2 regions of the Phreatobacter aquaticus genome follow, and region 2 is predicted to be linked to the other one. Evidence: riboswitches for the same ligand, from Rfam matches in the RefSeq annotation. Region 2 holds a riboswitch; the other holds the start of a gene.
What was found. A riboswitch is a leader RNA that binds a small molecule or an ion and turns the genes downstream of it on or off. The one in region 2 is predicted to bind thiamine pyrophosphate.

Region 1: another riboswitch for thiamine pyrophosphate. It lies ahead of thiM (hydroxyethylthiazole kinase); the one in region 2 lies ahead of E8L99_RS06375 (thiamine phosphate synthase).

What each region holds. Positions count from the first base shown of each region.
Region 1 is NZ_CP039865.1:4,479,598-4,486,789, forward strand. It holds gene E8L99_RS21340 (helix-turn-helix domain-containing protein) at 96-710, opposite strand; gene E8L99_RS21345 (TRAP transporter substrate-binding protein) at 807-1,880, opposite strand; gene thiD (bifunctional hydroxymethylpyrimidine kinase/phosphomethylpyrimidine kinase) at 1,885-2,682, opposite strand; gene thiM (hydroxyethylthiazole kinase) at 2,730-3,482, opposite strand; TPP riboswitch at 3,503-3,612, opposite strand; gene E8L99_RS21360 (Lrp/AsnC ligand binding domain-containing protein) at 3,794-4,030, shown strand; gene E8L99_RS21365 (DMT family transporter) at 4,035-4,994, opposite strand; gene E8L99_RS21370 (cytochrome b/b6 domain-containing protein) at 5,087-5,794, opposite strand; gene E8L99_RS21375 (c-type cytochrome) at 5,851-6,297, opposite strand; gene E8L99_RS21380 (xanthine dehydrogenase family protein molybdopterin-binding subunit) at 6,490-7,192, opposite strand, start outside.
Region 2 is NZ_CP039865.1:1,363,469-1,370,660, reverse strand. It holds gene E8L99_RS06390 (hypothetical protein) at 1-48, opposite strand, end outside; gene E8L99_RS06385 (hypothetical protein) at 113-691, shown strand; gene thiC (phosphomethylpyrimidine synthase ThiC) at 730-2,589, opposite strand; gene E8L99_RS06375 (thiamine phosphate synthase) at 2,616-3,224, opposite strand; TPP riboswitch at 3,284-3,406, opposite strand; gene yghU (glutathione-dependent disulfide-bond oxidoreductase) at 3,529-4,401, shown strand; gene E8L99_RS06365 (hypothetical protein) at 4,403-5,215, shown strand; gene E8L99_RS06360 (lysophospholipid acyltransferase family protein) at 5,219-5,920, opposite strand; gene argB (acetylglutamate kinase) at 6,171-7,067, shown strand; gene E8L99_RS06350 (DUF1036 domain-containing protein) at 6,994-7,192, shown strand, end outside.

The DNA of each region.
Region 1 (7,192 bases), 1.9 Mb from region 2:
GCGCCATCTGCCGAACGGCAGGCGCGCCCAGGTCTCACGTGGAATCGAAGCTTGGAGAGCTCGGCCGAAGTCGCTGATGCGACTCGGCAATTGGCTCAATCCATCACCGCGGCTTTCAGGATGCACACCATCGTGGCATGGGCCGGCTCGGGCCCGACATTGCGGATCACGTGGCGGCCGTCGCAGCGATAGCGCAGGCTCTCGCCGGCCTTGGCGGTCTCGACCCGGTCACCGACCTCGACCTGAAACTCGCCGGACAGAACCGACAGGCTCTCCACCGAACCGCGCTGATGGCCATCGCTCTCCAGAACCCCGCCGGGGTCGCACTGGAAATCATACCATTGCAGCCATTCCACCGTCTTGATCCAGCCGATGATCGACAGCCGGCATTTGCCGTCGGCGGAGACCAGAAGCGGCGTGTCGCCCCGGCTCATCTTGTCGATGAACGGCTCTTCCGTGGCGGTCGCCAGCACGCGCTCGATCGACACGTCGAGGGCCTGCGAAAGCCGCCAGATGGTGGCGAGCGTCGGGTTGGTCTCGTTGCGCTCGATCTGGCTGATGATCGACTTGGCGACGCCCGACTGCTCCGACAATTCCGACAGCGAGAGATTGTAGGCCTTGCGCAGGCGCTGCACGGTCTTGCCGAGATTTCCCGACAGGACATGCGCTCCGGCGTCCATCTCAATCTTCTTCGGGTCGCGGTCTGCCATGGCACTCGGTCGTTGTTCCGAACGATCGTTCGTTGAAACAGACACTATTCCGCACCGCGGCAGGGCGCAAGCAAACCACCCGCCGAGGCCCCCCGCTCAGATCTCGCGGGCCGCCAGGAAAGCGTGCTGCGAGGCGCGCGTCCACGGCGCAATGCGTCCCTGGAAGGCGGCATAGCTGTCGCCGATCTTCTTCGCGGAGGCTGAGCGCGTGCCGACATCCTTGGCAAGTTCGGTCGCCTGCCGGCGAGCGCTGAGCAACAGATCCGCCGGGAAACCGCGCAGCTTGACGCCGTTGGCGCCGATCATGGTCGCCAGCGCCTCGGTGTTCAGCCGCTCGATCTCGGCGAGCGCGATGGTAACCTCCGCCTCGCAGGCCGCCTGGATCGCGGCCTTGAGGTTGGCGGAGAGCCCGTCCCACAGCACGCGGTTGATCACCAACTCGCTCGCGCCATTCGGCTTGTTGAAGCCCGGCGCGTAATAGAACGGCGCGACCTTCCACAGACCCAGCTGGATGTCCGAGCCCGGCGAGGTGAATTCGGCGGCATCGATCGCGCCACGCTCCAGTGCCGGATAGATGTCGCCGGGCGGCACGGCGAGCGCGGTGGCCCCCAGCCGCTGGAACAGTTCGGCGCCGAGCCCGACCATGCGGATCTTCAGGCCCTTCACGTCCTCGGCCGAGTTGATTTCGCGGCGGAACCAGCCACCCATCGAGACGCCGGTATTGCCGCCCATCAGCGACTTGTACCCGAAGCGCTGCGAGACCTCGTCCCACAGCTCCTGGCCGCCACCCTGCAGGATCCACGACATGTGCTCGGTTGGTGTCAGGCCAAACGGCACCGAGGTGAAATAGGCCAGTCCCGGCTCCTTGCCGACGCCGAAGAACGACGCGGTGTGCCCCAGTTCGATCGTCGCATTGCCGACCGCCTCCTGCACCGAGAAGGCCGGTACGATCTCTCCGGCCGAAAACACCTGCACCTCGATCTGCCCGCCGGTCACCAGCTTGATCCGATCGGCGATGCGCTGGGCCGAAAAGGCCGGTCCCGGCAAGGTCTTCGGCCAAGAGGTGGCCATCCGCCAGCGCAATGGCGTCTGCGCCCGCGCGACGGAGGGAGCGGCGATCAGGCCGGCAGCGGCGGCGGCAAGGGTGGAGCGGCGGTTCATCGGGGGCATGGAACTACCAGAATGCGTGAAAGTGATGGGTGGGACCATGGCCGTGGCCGATCCTGAGGCGATCTGCCGCGACGATGGCCTTGGTGACGTAATCCTTGGCCTCCTCGACCGATTGGTCGAGCGGGAAGCCCTTGGCGAGGCCGGCGGCAATCGCCGACGACAGCGTGCAGCCGGTGCCGTGATTGTTGGCGCCGGGGATGCGGGGCGCGGACAGCCGCACCGTGCCTTCAGGGGTGACCAGCAGGTCCACCGCCATCTCGCCTGTGCCATGACCGCCCTTCATCAGCACGGCCTTCGCGCCGCGTTCGATGAGAGCCGCGCCCTGGCGCTCCATCTCGGTCTCGTCCTCGGCAATCGCGCGATCGAGCAGCACGGCTGCCTCGGGAAGGTTCGGCGTCACCAGCAATGCGCGGGGAAACAACAGCCCCGCCAGCGCATCGACCGCATCGGCATCGAGCAGCTTGCCGCCGGAGGCCGCCACCATCACCGGATCCAGCACGACGTGCGTCATGCCATGGCGGTCGAGGCCTGCGGCCACCTGCTCGATCACGGGAACCTTGGAGAGCATGCCGATCTTCACCGCGTTGACCGTCAGGTCGGAAAAGACCGAGTCCATCTGCAGCGCGACGAAGCCGGCGGGCACGTCATGAATGCCCTGAACGCCAACCGTATTCTGCGCGGTCAACGCCGTGATGACGCTCGCGCCATAGACGCCAAGCGCAGAAAAGGTCTTCAGGTCGGCCTGAATGCCGGCCCCGCCGCTGGAATCAGACCCTGCAATGGTCACGGCGATCGCCGTCATGATGGGAATTCTCCTGGGAAACGTGCCGGCCGGACCGCCGGCAACCGTCAGATGACGCGTGCGCGTGTCGCGAGCTTGCCCGAATCAAGGCCGTGGAGTGCATCGAGATAGGCAGAGGCAAAGGTGCCGGGTCCGCTTGAATGCTCGGCGGCGATCTCGCCGGCGACACCGGCCGCCAGCATGGCCGCAGCACAGCCCTCGAACGGATCATCGGCGACCGTCAGGAGGGCAGCGATCAACGCCGCATTGGCGCAGCCCATGGCCGTGACACGCCCCATCAGCGGGTGGCCGTTGGGGATGCCGATAGCCCTGTTGCCATCCACCAGGCGATCTGTGGTGCCGGTGGCGGCGACGATGGCCCCAAGCGCCCGCGCGAAACCGTCGATGGCCTGGCCTTGGCTCAGATGCGCGATTTCGACCTCGTTGCCGCGGATGACCTTGGGGCCATGGGCAATGAGTTCGTGCGCGAAGGTCGAGCGGCCTGACGAGCGCTCGACGAAGACCGGATCCAGGACCCAGGGAATTCCGCGCCGGTTGGCGACCCCGATCGCCAGCCGCATCGCCTGGCGTCCGGGCTCGTCGAGCGTGCCGAGATTGACCAGCAACGCGTCGGCGCCCTCCACGAAGGCCTCGACCTCTTCGACCGAATTGGTCATCGACGGCTGCGCGCCGAGCGCCAGCAGCGCATTGGCCGTGAAGGCCTGTGCCACGCCATTGGTCAGGCAGTGGATACGCGGATGACGCTTCCTGATCTTGTCGATCAGGGCGGCGGCACTCCAGGCGAGGCTTGCGGCGGCCATTACAGGCCCCCGCGGCAGGTGGGGACAGACATCTCGGTTTCCTCCGCCGGCATGACCCGGTTCAGGTACGACGGGTTGACCGGGAAACCCGATCTCTCAGCCCCAGATTGAGGCACCCCGACGAGACAGGAGCCAAGTGGTAGGACAAGCCCCGGCACCATGCAAGCGCTTCAACCTGGGCCATACGGCCAGCGCGCAGCCGGGTCGCGCTGCCGCATGGCGGCATCTCCTGCGCGCGGGATCGCAAGCCCAGCACCTTGCGCAGCCCCCTGCCGTCGTGGAATCTGGCGCCTGAGAGAAAGAGGCGCCCCATGATCCCGTTCTTCGTCCAGATCAAATGCCACCTCGGCAAGGCCTATCAGGTCGCCTCGGACATCGCCGACCGCGAGATCGCGTCCGAAATCTATTCGACCGCCGGCCATTTCGACCTTCTCGTGAAGTTCTATGTCGAGGCCGGCACCGATATCGGCCATTTCGTCAACGAGAAGGTGCAGATCATCCCGGGCATCCAGGACACCCACACGATCATCACGTTCAAGGCGTTTTGAGCCCTCACCCCTGCGGGGTCGAGACCTTGCGCTGGCGGGCGCGCTCCAGGCCCAGCTTCTGCTCGCGCCAGATGACGAAAATGCCCGAGGCCACGACAATGGCGCCACCCGTCAGCACATAGGCGCTGGGCAGGTCGGAAAAGACGAAATAGCCCATGATGATCGCCCAGATCATCGAGAAATACTCGAAGGGCGCGATCAGCGACGTGTCGGCATGGCGGTAGCTCATGGTCAGGAAGATCTGGCCAAGCCCGCCGAACACGCCGACCATGACCAGGATGAAGGCGAGCTGCGGCCCCGGCACCATCCAGCGGCCCATGATCGGCACGTAGTAGCCAAGCGGCCAGGTCACGAGCGCCAGCACCGCGCAGAGCACCATGAAGTAAAAGACGATCGAGGCGGTCGTCTCGATCGCCACCAGACGGCGCACCTGGATCGTCGAGAACGCCGCCATGACCGCGCTGGCGAGCGAGAACATCGCGCCGATCGACTGGGCATCGGAGGCACTGGCCAGCGCGTGCAGGTCGAGATGCGGCCAGAGGATGACAACCACGCCGACAAAGCCGATGCCAACCGCCGTCCAGCGATAGACCCTGACCTTCTCGCCGAGGAAGATCGCCGCCAGTGGCACCACCATCAGCGGCGCCGCATAGCCGATGGCGGTCGAATCAGCGAGTGGCAGCAGGGTGAGCGCCACGAAGCCGCAGAACATGCCGGTGGAGCCGAGCACGCCGCGCTTGATATGGCCGATATAGGAGGTGGCGCGGAACGCATCCATGATCTCGCGGCGGAAGGCGAGCATCACAAACAGCGGAATCAGGGCGAAAAACGACCGGCAGAACACCACCTCGCCCACGGGCGCCTCGCGGCCCGCGATGCGCGCCAGCGTCGACATGCAGGTGAAGCATACCGTCGAGCAGAGCTTCAGCAGGATTCCCGTAAGCGCACGGGACAGGACTGGCATGGGCGGGGGCCGATCGTGAGCGGAATCCCTTCAAACACATCCATGCAAAAATGAGGAGGCTTTTCTTTGCGGTGGAGGCCTGAAAGCCGGTGTCAGCGGAAGGCCGACAGGCCCGCGGCCCAATAGAGCCCACCCCAGACCACCACGATGCTGAGCGCCAACAGGGCCAGCGCCAGCACTGGCGAGCCGCCCTCGGTCGCTGCCGCATCCTCATAGGCAGCCGCAGGCTTGTCGCCCGTCACCATCGCCTGGATCAGCGGCTCCTTCTTGAGGAACGTATAGGCGAGATTGGCGAGCACATGGATGGCGATCAAGCCGAGCATCATCGGAAAGGCTGCATGATGGAACGCCTGCGCAGCGCGCCTCAGGGCCGGCGAGCCATAGGCATAGAGCGGCCCCTCGACGATGATGTCGTCGCTGACGAACAGCCCGGCGAGCCCCTGAAGGCCGATGAAGACCAGCAGCAGCAGGACCATCGAGCCGCCCAGCGGATTGTGGCCGAGGAAACGGCGCGGCCGGCCCCGCAGCACGTCGAGACCATAGCCGAATGCGGTCCAGGGCCAGGCGAGGAACGTCGAGAACCGCGCGGTGGTGGAGCCGGAAAAGCCCCACATGATGCGCCAGAGCAGCAGGGTGAGGATCGCGTAGCCGTTCATCTTGTGCCAGGCCAGCGTCACATCGCCGAAATTCTTGGCGAGCGGTGCCATGATCACCAGGAGGACCAGCGACCATTTGAACAGGCGGGTCGGAAGGTCCCAGGCACGGACCCGGTCAGGCCCCGAAAGCGTCTGCGATGTCATGGCTGCTCCTGCGAGAAACCGGCCGGATGATCCATCCGGCCGGCCGAGAGCCCCCGTCAGGTCCGGGGGCGGCGATAGGTGTCGTGGCACTGGCCGCAGACGCGCAGCACATTGCCCATATTGGCGCGGAACGTCGCCTCGTCAGTGATCGAGGCGAGGGCCGCGGTCGCAGCCTGGTCGAGACGGCCGAAGGTCGCGACGAAATCGGCGCGGCTCTCGTCGATCTTCGGCAGGGCCGCCGTCTCGCCGGTGAACGAACCGGCCGGGAACAGGATCGGCAGCACCTTGGCGTGGCGCGAATAGGTCTCCAGCGCGGTCTTGACCTTGGCGAGGTCGAAGGCGGCCTCGCGGCGCAGCATCTGGCCGGGCTCGCGCGACACGGCACCAAATTCCTTCAGCAGGGTCTGGCGCTGGGCAATCGGATTGTTCTGAGCGATCAGACTGCCGGCCCCGGCCACAGTCAGCGCGGCGGCGGAGAGGATCGCAAGCGTCAGGCGTTTCATCAGGTGTCCCTTGGTGTTTCGGCCAGTCCGGCCATGCGCGAATTGACCATGGGGAAGGCGTAGATTGGAACACCTCAAATCGGATCACGAGGTCGATTGTCGCAGCCCGGCGATCACGGCTGCGTGAGACGGCCTCAGTATTTGCACCGACGCAAGCGACCACTTGCGCCGGTGCAAATTGGTGTCGCTCGATCAGGCGGCCTTGGCCGCCTTGGCATCCTGGATCGTCTGCCAGACGAGAGCAGGCGTCGCCGGCATGTCGATATGGGTGATGCCATAGGCGCGGTTCAGCGCATCCACCATCGCGTTCATGATCGACGGGCAGGCCCCGATCGTGCCGGCTTCGCCCGCGCCCTTGATGCCGAGCAGATTGGTCACGCAGGGCACGTTGCGGGTCTCGAAATGGAAGTTCGGGACGTGGTCAGCGCGCGGCATGGCGTAGTCCATGAACGAGGCGGTGATCAGCTGGCCCGTTTCCTTGTCATAGACCGTGCGCTCCAGCAGCGCCTGGCCGATGCCCTGCACGATGCCGCCATGAACCTGGCCGGCGAGCAGAGTCGGATTGATGGTCACGCCGAAATCGTCGACCACCGTATAGGCGACGATCTCGGTCGCCCCGGTGTCCGGATCGATCTCCACTTCGGCGATATGGGTGCCATTCGGGAAGGTCGGCTCCGGCGGACGCCACGTGCCATGGGCATGAAGCTTGTCGCTCGCGCCGGGAAGGCTCGCGACCTTCTCGTAGCTGATCGACTTGTCGGTACCGACCACCCTCACCTGACCACCGACCACCTCGACGTCACCGACGCCGACTTCCATCTCGGCGGCGGCAAGGTCCTTGATGATGTCGACCAGCGCGCGGGCGCCGACATCGACGGCAGCGCCACCGACAGGC
Region 2 (7,192 bases):
CATTGACGCAATGTGAGAACATATATAGAACATCGACAATTCCCGCATGCCGATATCCGACAAACGCCGCTTGCCGTCAGACGGTCGAGGACCGCGCTGCGCTGGAGGGACCATGGCCCGCAAGGAAAGGCTCGTGCATGCCCATTGCGACGGCGTGGACTACACCTTCGTCCCCGCCGGCAGGATCACGTCCTTCCACCTCGGGGGGCCGCTGGACTGGACCGTGACCGGCCTCGACCACGGACCGCGTCGGCTCCACGCCATCGCGAAGCTCAGCGGACGGGCCATCCGGGCGCTGAGCCGGACCTATCTGTTGGATTTCCCGCTCGTCTACGGCATGTGCTTCGGGGGCGGCGACATGACCTACCGCCTCACCCACTCCCATGAGGTCGAGGTGCTGAGCATGTCCAGCACGCGATCGCTGGATGACTGGCCCTATCGCGGCTTTCCCGACCTCCTGCCCTTCGTGCCGCTGATGCTCGCGTCGGCTGTTCCGCGCAGCTATGCGGATTTCGCCAAGCGCTTCCCCAACCTTCCGGACAGGCCGGACGGGCAGCTGATCGTCTGCGTGCCGCCCCCGGCGACCATCGGCCTGTCGCTCTGGGGATCTGCCGACCTGGACGGCGTGACCATCGTCTTCGACTGCGACCTGACGACCGCGACGGTGCACTCCTACAACGTCACGACGTGACGGGGGCGCGGGCCACGCCGCGCCCCGCCCCGCTCTGCTCACAACGTCTTGTTGCTAGCCTTCACCGCGTCGGCCGCTTCCACGTACACCTTGCCGCCCATCTCGAGGAACTTCTCTGACATCTGCGCCATGCCCACCTCCTTGTCGTTCAAGGTGGCCGCATAGTCGCGCACGTCCTGGGTGATCTTCATCGAGCAGAATTTCGGCCCGCACATCGAGCAGAAATGGGCGACCTTGTGGGCCTCCTTCGGCAGGGTCTCGTCGTGATAGCTGCGCGCGGTTTCCGGATCGAGGCCGAGGTTGAACTGGTCCTCCCAGCGGAAGTCGAAGCGGGCGCGTGACAGCGCATCGTCGCGCAGCTGCGCGGCCGGATGGCCCTTGCCGAGATCGGCCGCGTGGGCCGCGATCTTGTAGGTGATGACGCCGACCTTCACGTCGTCGCGGTTGGGCAGGCCCAGATGCTCCTTCGGGGTCACGTAGCAGAGCATGGCGCAGCCGAACCAGCCGATCATGGCGGCGCCGATGCCCGACGTGATGTGGTCATAGCCCGGCGCGATGTCGGTGGTCAGCGGTCCGAGCGTGTAGAAGGGGGCCTCGCCACACTCCTTCAACTGCTTGTCCATGTTGATCTTGATCTTGTGGATCGGCACATGGCCCGGACCCTCGATCATCACCTGGCAGCCCTTCTTCCAGGCGATCTGGGTGAGCTCGCCGAGCGTCTCGAGCTCGGCGAACTGCGCCGCGTCGTTGGCATCGGCAATCGAACCCGGACGCAACCCATCGCCCAGCGAGAACGACACGTCATAGGCCCGCATGATGTCGCAGATCTCGTCGAAATGCTCGTAGAGGAAGCTCTCGCGGTGATGGGCGAGGCACCACTTGGCCATGATGGAACCGCCGCGCGACACGATGCCGGTGACGCGCTTGGCGGTGAGCGGCACATAGGCGAGGCGCACGCCGGCATGGATGGTGAAATAGTCGACGCCCTGCTCGGCCTGTTCGATCAGCGTGTCGCGGAAGATCTCCCAGGTGAGCTTGACCGGATCGCCGCCCACCTTCTCCAGCGCCTGGTAGATCGGCACCGTGCCGATCGGCACCGGCGAGTTGCGGATGATCCATTCGCGGGTGTTGTGGATGTTGCGGCCGGTGGACAGGTCCATCACCGTGTCGGCGCCCCAGCGGATCGACCAGACGAGCTTGTCGACCTCCTCCTCGATGGAGGACGAGACGGCGGAATTGCCGATATTGGCGTTGATCTTCACCAGGAAATTGCGGCCGATGATCATCGGCTCGACTTCGGGATGGTTGATGTTGCAGGGGATGATGGCGCGGCCGCGGGCGATCTCGGAGCGGACGAATTCCGGCGTGATGAAGGCCGGAACGGCGGCGCCGAAGCTCTCGCCATCGGCAATGGTGGCTTCCGCATTGTCCAACGCGGTCTTGCGGCCGAGATTCTCGCGCTCGGCGACGTAGATCATCTCCTTGGTGATGATGCCGGCTTTCGCAAACTCATACTGCGTGATCGGGGCGGAACCCACGCCGCGCAGCGGCTTGTTGGCAATCGGAAAGGCGCGCGCCAGATGCTTGCCGGCATGGCCGTTATCCTCGGGCTTCACGTCGCGGCCATCATAGGCCTCTACGCCGCCGCGCTCCATCACCCAGGACTGGCGGACGCGGGAGAGGCCCTGCTCGACATCGATGGTGACGGTCGGGTCGGTATAGGGGCCGGACGTGTCATAGACGACGACATCGGGCTCGCCGGCGCCTTCCTGCAGCGCGATCTCGCGGAGCGGCACGCGGATATCGGGCGCCGAATCCGGCACGGCGAAGATCTTGCGCGAGGCCGGCAAGGGACCGGTGGTGACGGCGGCCTTGATGTCCTTGATGGGGGCGTTCATGGAAAATCCTCCGGGATCTTGGCCGGTCAGGCCGATGCGGATGTGTAATCGAGCCAGGCCGCGACGCGGGTGTCGGGGTCGGGGCTGCCGGTGATGTCGGTGACGACGGCGATGGAATCGGCGCCGGCGGCGTAAACGTCAGGCGCGCGTTCCAGCGTGATGCCGCCAATGGCGACCAGCGGAATGGTGCCGATGCGCTTCTTCCACTGGGCGAGCGGCGCCAGCCCCTGCGGGCCGAAGCGCATGGTCTTCACCGTGGTGGCATAGATCGGCCCCAGCGCGATGTAGTTCGGACGCAGCGCCAGGGCCACGTCGAGTTCGGCCTCGTTGTGGGTGGAGAGCCCGATGGTGAGCCCGGCATTGCGGATGGCGGGGATATCGGCCTCAGCCAGGTCCTCCTGCCCAAGATGGACATGGGCCGCGCCGGCATCGAGCGCCGCCTGCCAGTAATCATTGACCACCAGCTTGGTCGCCGTGCCCTCGGTGACATCCAGCGCCTCGCGCACCAGGGCGGTGGCCTGGGCGAGCTCCAGCCCCTTGACGCGCAGCTGCACCGTGCCGGCGCCAAGCTCGGTGAGACGGATCAGCCAGGAGAGACTGTCGACGATGGGGTAGAAGCGGTCAGGATAGCTCATGCCGTCCTCCTCTTGGGGGGAACGGCGATGGCTGCGAGGCGCGCAAGGCGCCGTGTGTGGTCGTCAGGCATTCCCGTCCCTCCGCCGGCATGACCCGGATCAGGTTCAAGGGTCGCCGCGGAGCACGACTGACGTGCGGTGCGGCCTCTCAGCCCCCTCTCGGGGCCCCCCTCGGTGCAGGTCTGAATGTGACGTGTGGGCGACGGAAGTCAAGGAGGATGGGGAGCACGCTGGTATCCCTTGCCCTCGCTCCCCCTCCCGACGCACCATGCGTCCAACCTTTGCCCTCCTCTGGAGCCCCGCCATGTCCTCCGCCGATTACACCCCGCCGAAAGTCTGGACCTGGAACAAGGCCTCGGGCGGGCGTTTCGCCAATATCAACCGCCCGGTGGCGGGCGCGACCCACGAGAAGGAGCTGCCCGTCGGGCGGCATCCCCTCCAGCTCTATTCGCTCGGCACGCCGAACGGCGTGAAGGTGACGGTGATGCTGGAGGAGCTGCTGGCGGCGGGCCATACGCAAGCCGAATATGACGCCTGGCTGATCCGCATCTCGGAGGGCGACCAGTTCGGTTCGGGCTTCGTTGAGGTGAACCCCAATTCGAAGATCCCGGCGCTGATGGACCGCTCCGGGCCGGAGCCGGTGCGCGTGTTCGAATCGGGTGCCATCCTCACCTATCTCGCCGAGAAGTTCGGCGCCTTCCTGCCGGCCTCGGGCGCGGCGCGGGCCGAGACGCTGTCCTGGCTGTTCTGGCAGATGGGATCCGCGCCCTATCTCGGCGGCGGCTTCGGCCATTTCTACGCCTATGCGCCGGTGAAGATCGAATATGCCATCGACCGCTTCGCCATGGAGGTGAAGCGCCAGATGGACGTGCTGGATCGCCGCCTTGCGACAAGCGAGTATCTGGCCGGGCCGGACTACACGATCGCCGACATGGCGGTCTGGCCCTGGTATGGCGCGCTCTCCAAGGGCCTCACCTACGAGGCCGGCGAGTTCCTGCAGGTGCAGGAATACGGAAACGTGCGCCGCTGGGCCGACCAGATCGGCGCCCGCCCTGCCGTGCAGCGTGGCCGCATGGTCAACCGCATGCAGGGCGAATTGTCGAGCCAGCTGCGCGAGCGGCACGAGGCCAGCGACTTTGAGACCAAGACGCAGGACAAGCTGGAACCGAAGACCTGACATGGCGATGTGCCGGGCTCTCACCCTCTGCCTCGCGCTGGTGCTGGCGCCCCTGCCGGCGCTGGCCGCGGGGCTTGAGGCCTGCCGGCCCCTGTCGATCGCGACGCCGGCCCGCCCGCCGCGCGATGCGGTGACGTCCAGCTGGCTGAAGCCGGTGCCGGAAAACCCGGTCGGCTGCACCCATGGCATTGCCTTCGAGGCCGGCGGCGGCGCAACGCTCTGGCGCTGCCAGGTGGTGCCGCCGGACGGCAAGGACCTGCCCGAGGGCACGCCGGAACATGCCTTCCTGCTGATGCGGCCGGGCCAGCCGGTGCAGGTGCTGCCCGACGAGCTGATGGCCGGGAAGTATCAGAGCTTCGACCTGATCCGCGTCGATCTCGACGGCGACGGCACATCCGAAACGGTGCTCGCGGCCTGGAATGCCCAGAGCAATGGCATGGGCGTGCACCGCTGGACCATCCGGGTGTTCGATGCCGGCTGGAAACTGCTCGCGACCTTTCCGGAGGTGGTGGACTGGGGCAATACGAGCCTCGTGCGTGCAGCCTCCGGGCGGCGCGGCTGCGATATCGCCGTCACCCGCTATGTCGAAAGCGTCAACCGGGCAGGCCGCCCCGGCATCTCGCTGGAGGCGCGGTTCCAGCGCCTGAACGCGGGCGCCCTGGCGGAAGCCACCGACCGACCGGCGGTCCGGCGGCGCTATGACCGGACCTTCGAGGCCGCCCGCACCCGCCATTTCGACCGCAATCCGGACAGCGACAAGGGCGATGTCGCGAGGTGGCTGTCGCACCGGGATGCGCAGGCGGTGGGGCGGTAGGGCTCAGCCGATCCTGATCCGCTCGGCTTCCATCGCCTCGGCTGCCTTCTGCATCATCTCGCCGCCGGGCAGGCCTGGCGGCAGGGGCGGCAGGAAGGAGACCGTGATGGTGCCGGCACGCTTCGCGGTCTTGTCGATGTTCCAGAAGCGGCCGGAATTGACCACCACCGGCAGGACCGGCACGTCGAGCCGGCCATAGAGCAGTTCCACGCCGCGCTTGAAGTCGATGGGCTCGTCGGGCGATTTGCGCGTGCCCTCGGGAAACAGGAGGACCGGGCGGCCGTCGCCCAGCGCCTGCTTGGCGCCCTCCACCATGCGGCGCAGCGCCTGGGTGCCGAATTCGCGGTCGATGGTGATCATCGGCGAGCGCTGGAGATACCAGCCGAAGACCGGGATCTTCAGAAGCTCTTCCTTGGCGACGATGGCGACGTCGGGGAACACCACGAGCAGCGCGATGGTCTCCCAGGTGGACTGGTGATTGCAGACGATGAGGCAGGCCTTGTCCGGCCGGTTTTCCTCGCCGATGACGACATGGCGGAGCCCGACCACGTGGCGCAGCAGGAACAGGACGCCGGCCACCCAGGCGCGCGACACCGCGCGCAGGCGCGTCGAGCCGACGCCCAGGAGCAGCGGGATGATCAGGCCGAACAGGGCTGTCCAGGCACCGAGCAGGATGTCGAAGGCCTTCGAGCGGAGGGTCGTCATGGTCTCCGGTTGCCGCCTTGGGAAGCGCCCTGCGCGGGTGCGCGGGCCAGTTGCGTGATGGCTTAGGACCTGGGGGCGGTCCTGTCACCTTGGGAATTGCTGCGGCGCGTCGATTGCGGCTGGCCGAAAGGCCGATGGGCGGGGGCGCGCGATGCAGGGTGAGGGTGCCGATCCGGCCTTTCACCTTGGCCCGAAAATCAGCTAAGACCGCCGGCGTCGCCCCGTCTGGCGGCGACTGTCGGAGACCCTCATGTCCGCGAATGAACCTCTCGATGCCCAGGACATTGGCCGCATGCTCAATGAGGCCCTGCCCTATATGCAGAAATATGACGACGAGATCGTCGTGGTAAAATATGGCGGCCATGCGATGGGCGACGAGAGCGGCGCACGGTCGTTTGCCCGCGACATCGTCATGCTGGAACAATCCGGCATCAATCCGGTGGTGGTCCATGGCGGCGGGCCGCAGATCGGCCAGATGCTAGCCAAGCTCGGCATCAAGAGCGAGTTCGTCGACGGGTTGCGCGTGACCGACAAGCCGACGGTGGAGATCGTCGAGATGATCCTCGCCGGCTCGATCAACAAGCAGATCGTGGGCTTCATCAATGCCGCCGGCGGCAAGGCCATCGGCCTCTGCGGCAAGGACGGCGACATGGTGAAGGCGGTCAAGGTGAGCCGCACCACCCGCGATCCCGATTCCAATATCGAGCGCGAGGTGGATCTGGGCTTCGTCGGCGAGCCCGACAAGGTCGACACCAAGGTGCTGGACACGGTGCTCGGCAAGGACCTGATCCCGGTGCTGGCGCCGGTGGCGACATCGACGGCCGGCGACACCTACAACGTCAATGCCGACACCTTTGCCGGCGCGATCGCCGGTGCGCTCGGGGCCAAGCGGCTCCTGCTGCTCACCGACGTGCCGGGCGTGCTCGACAAGAACAAGCAGCTGATCAAGTCGCTGTCGATCGAGGATTGCCGGCGGCTGATCGCCGACGGCACCGCGACGGGCGGCATGATCCCGAAGATCGAGACCTGCATCTACGCCATCGAACGCGGTGTCGAAGGCGTGGTGATCCTCGATGGCAAGACACCGCATGCCGTTCTCGTGGAGCTTCTCACCGATGGCGGCGCGGGCACGCTCATCCACGCATAGGTTGGCTTCGGCTGCGCTCGTGGCGGCGGGGCTCTGCCTTGCCGCCACCGCCGCCCAGGCCGAGACGCGGCTGTGCAATCGCACCAGCATCGTCACCGAGGCGGCGATCGGCGTCATGGCGTCGG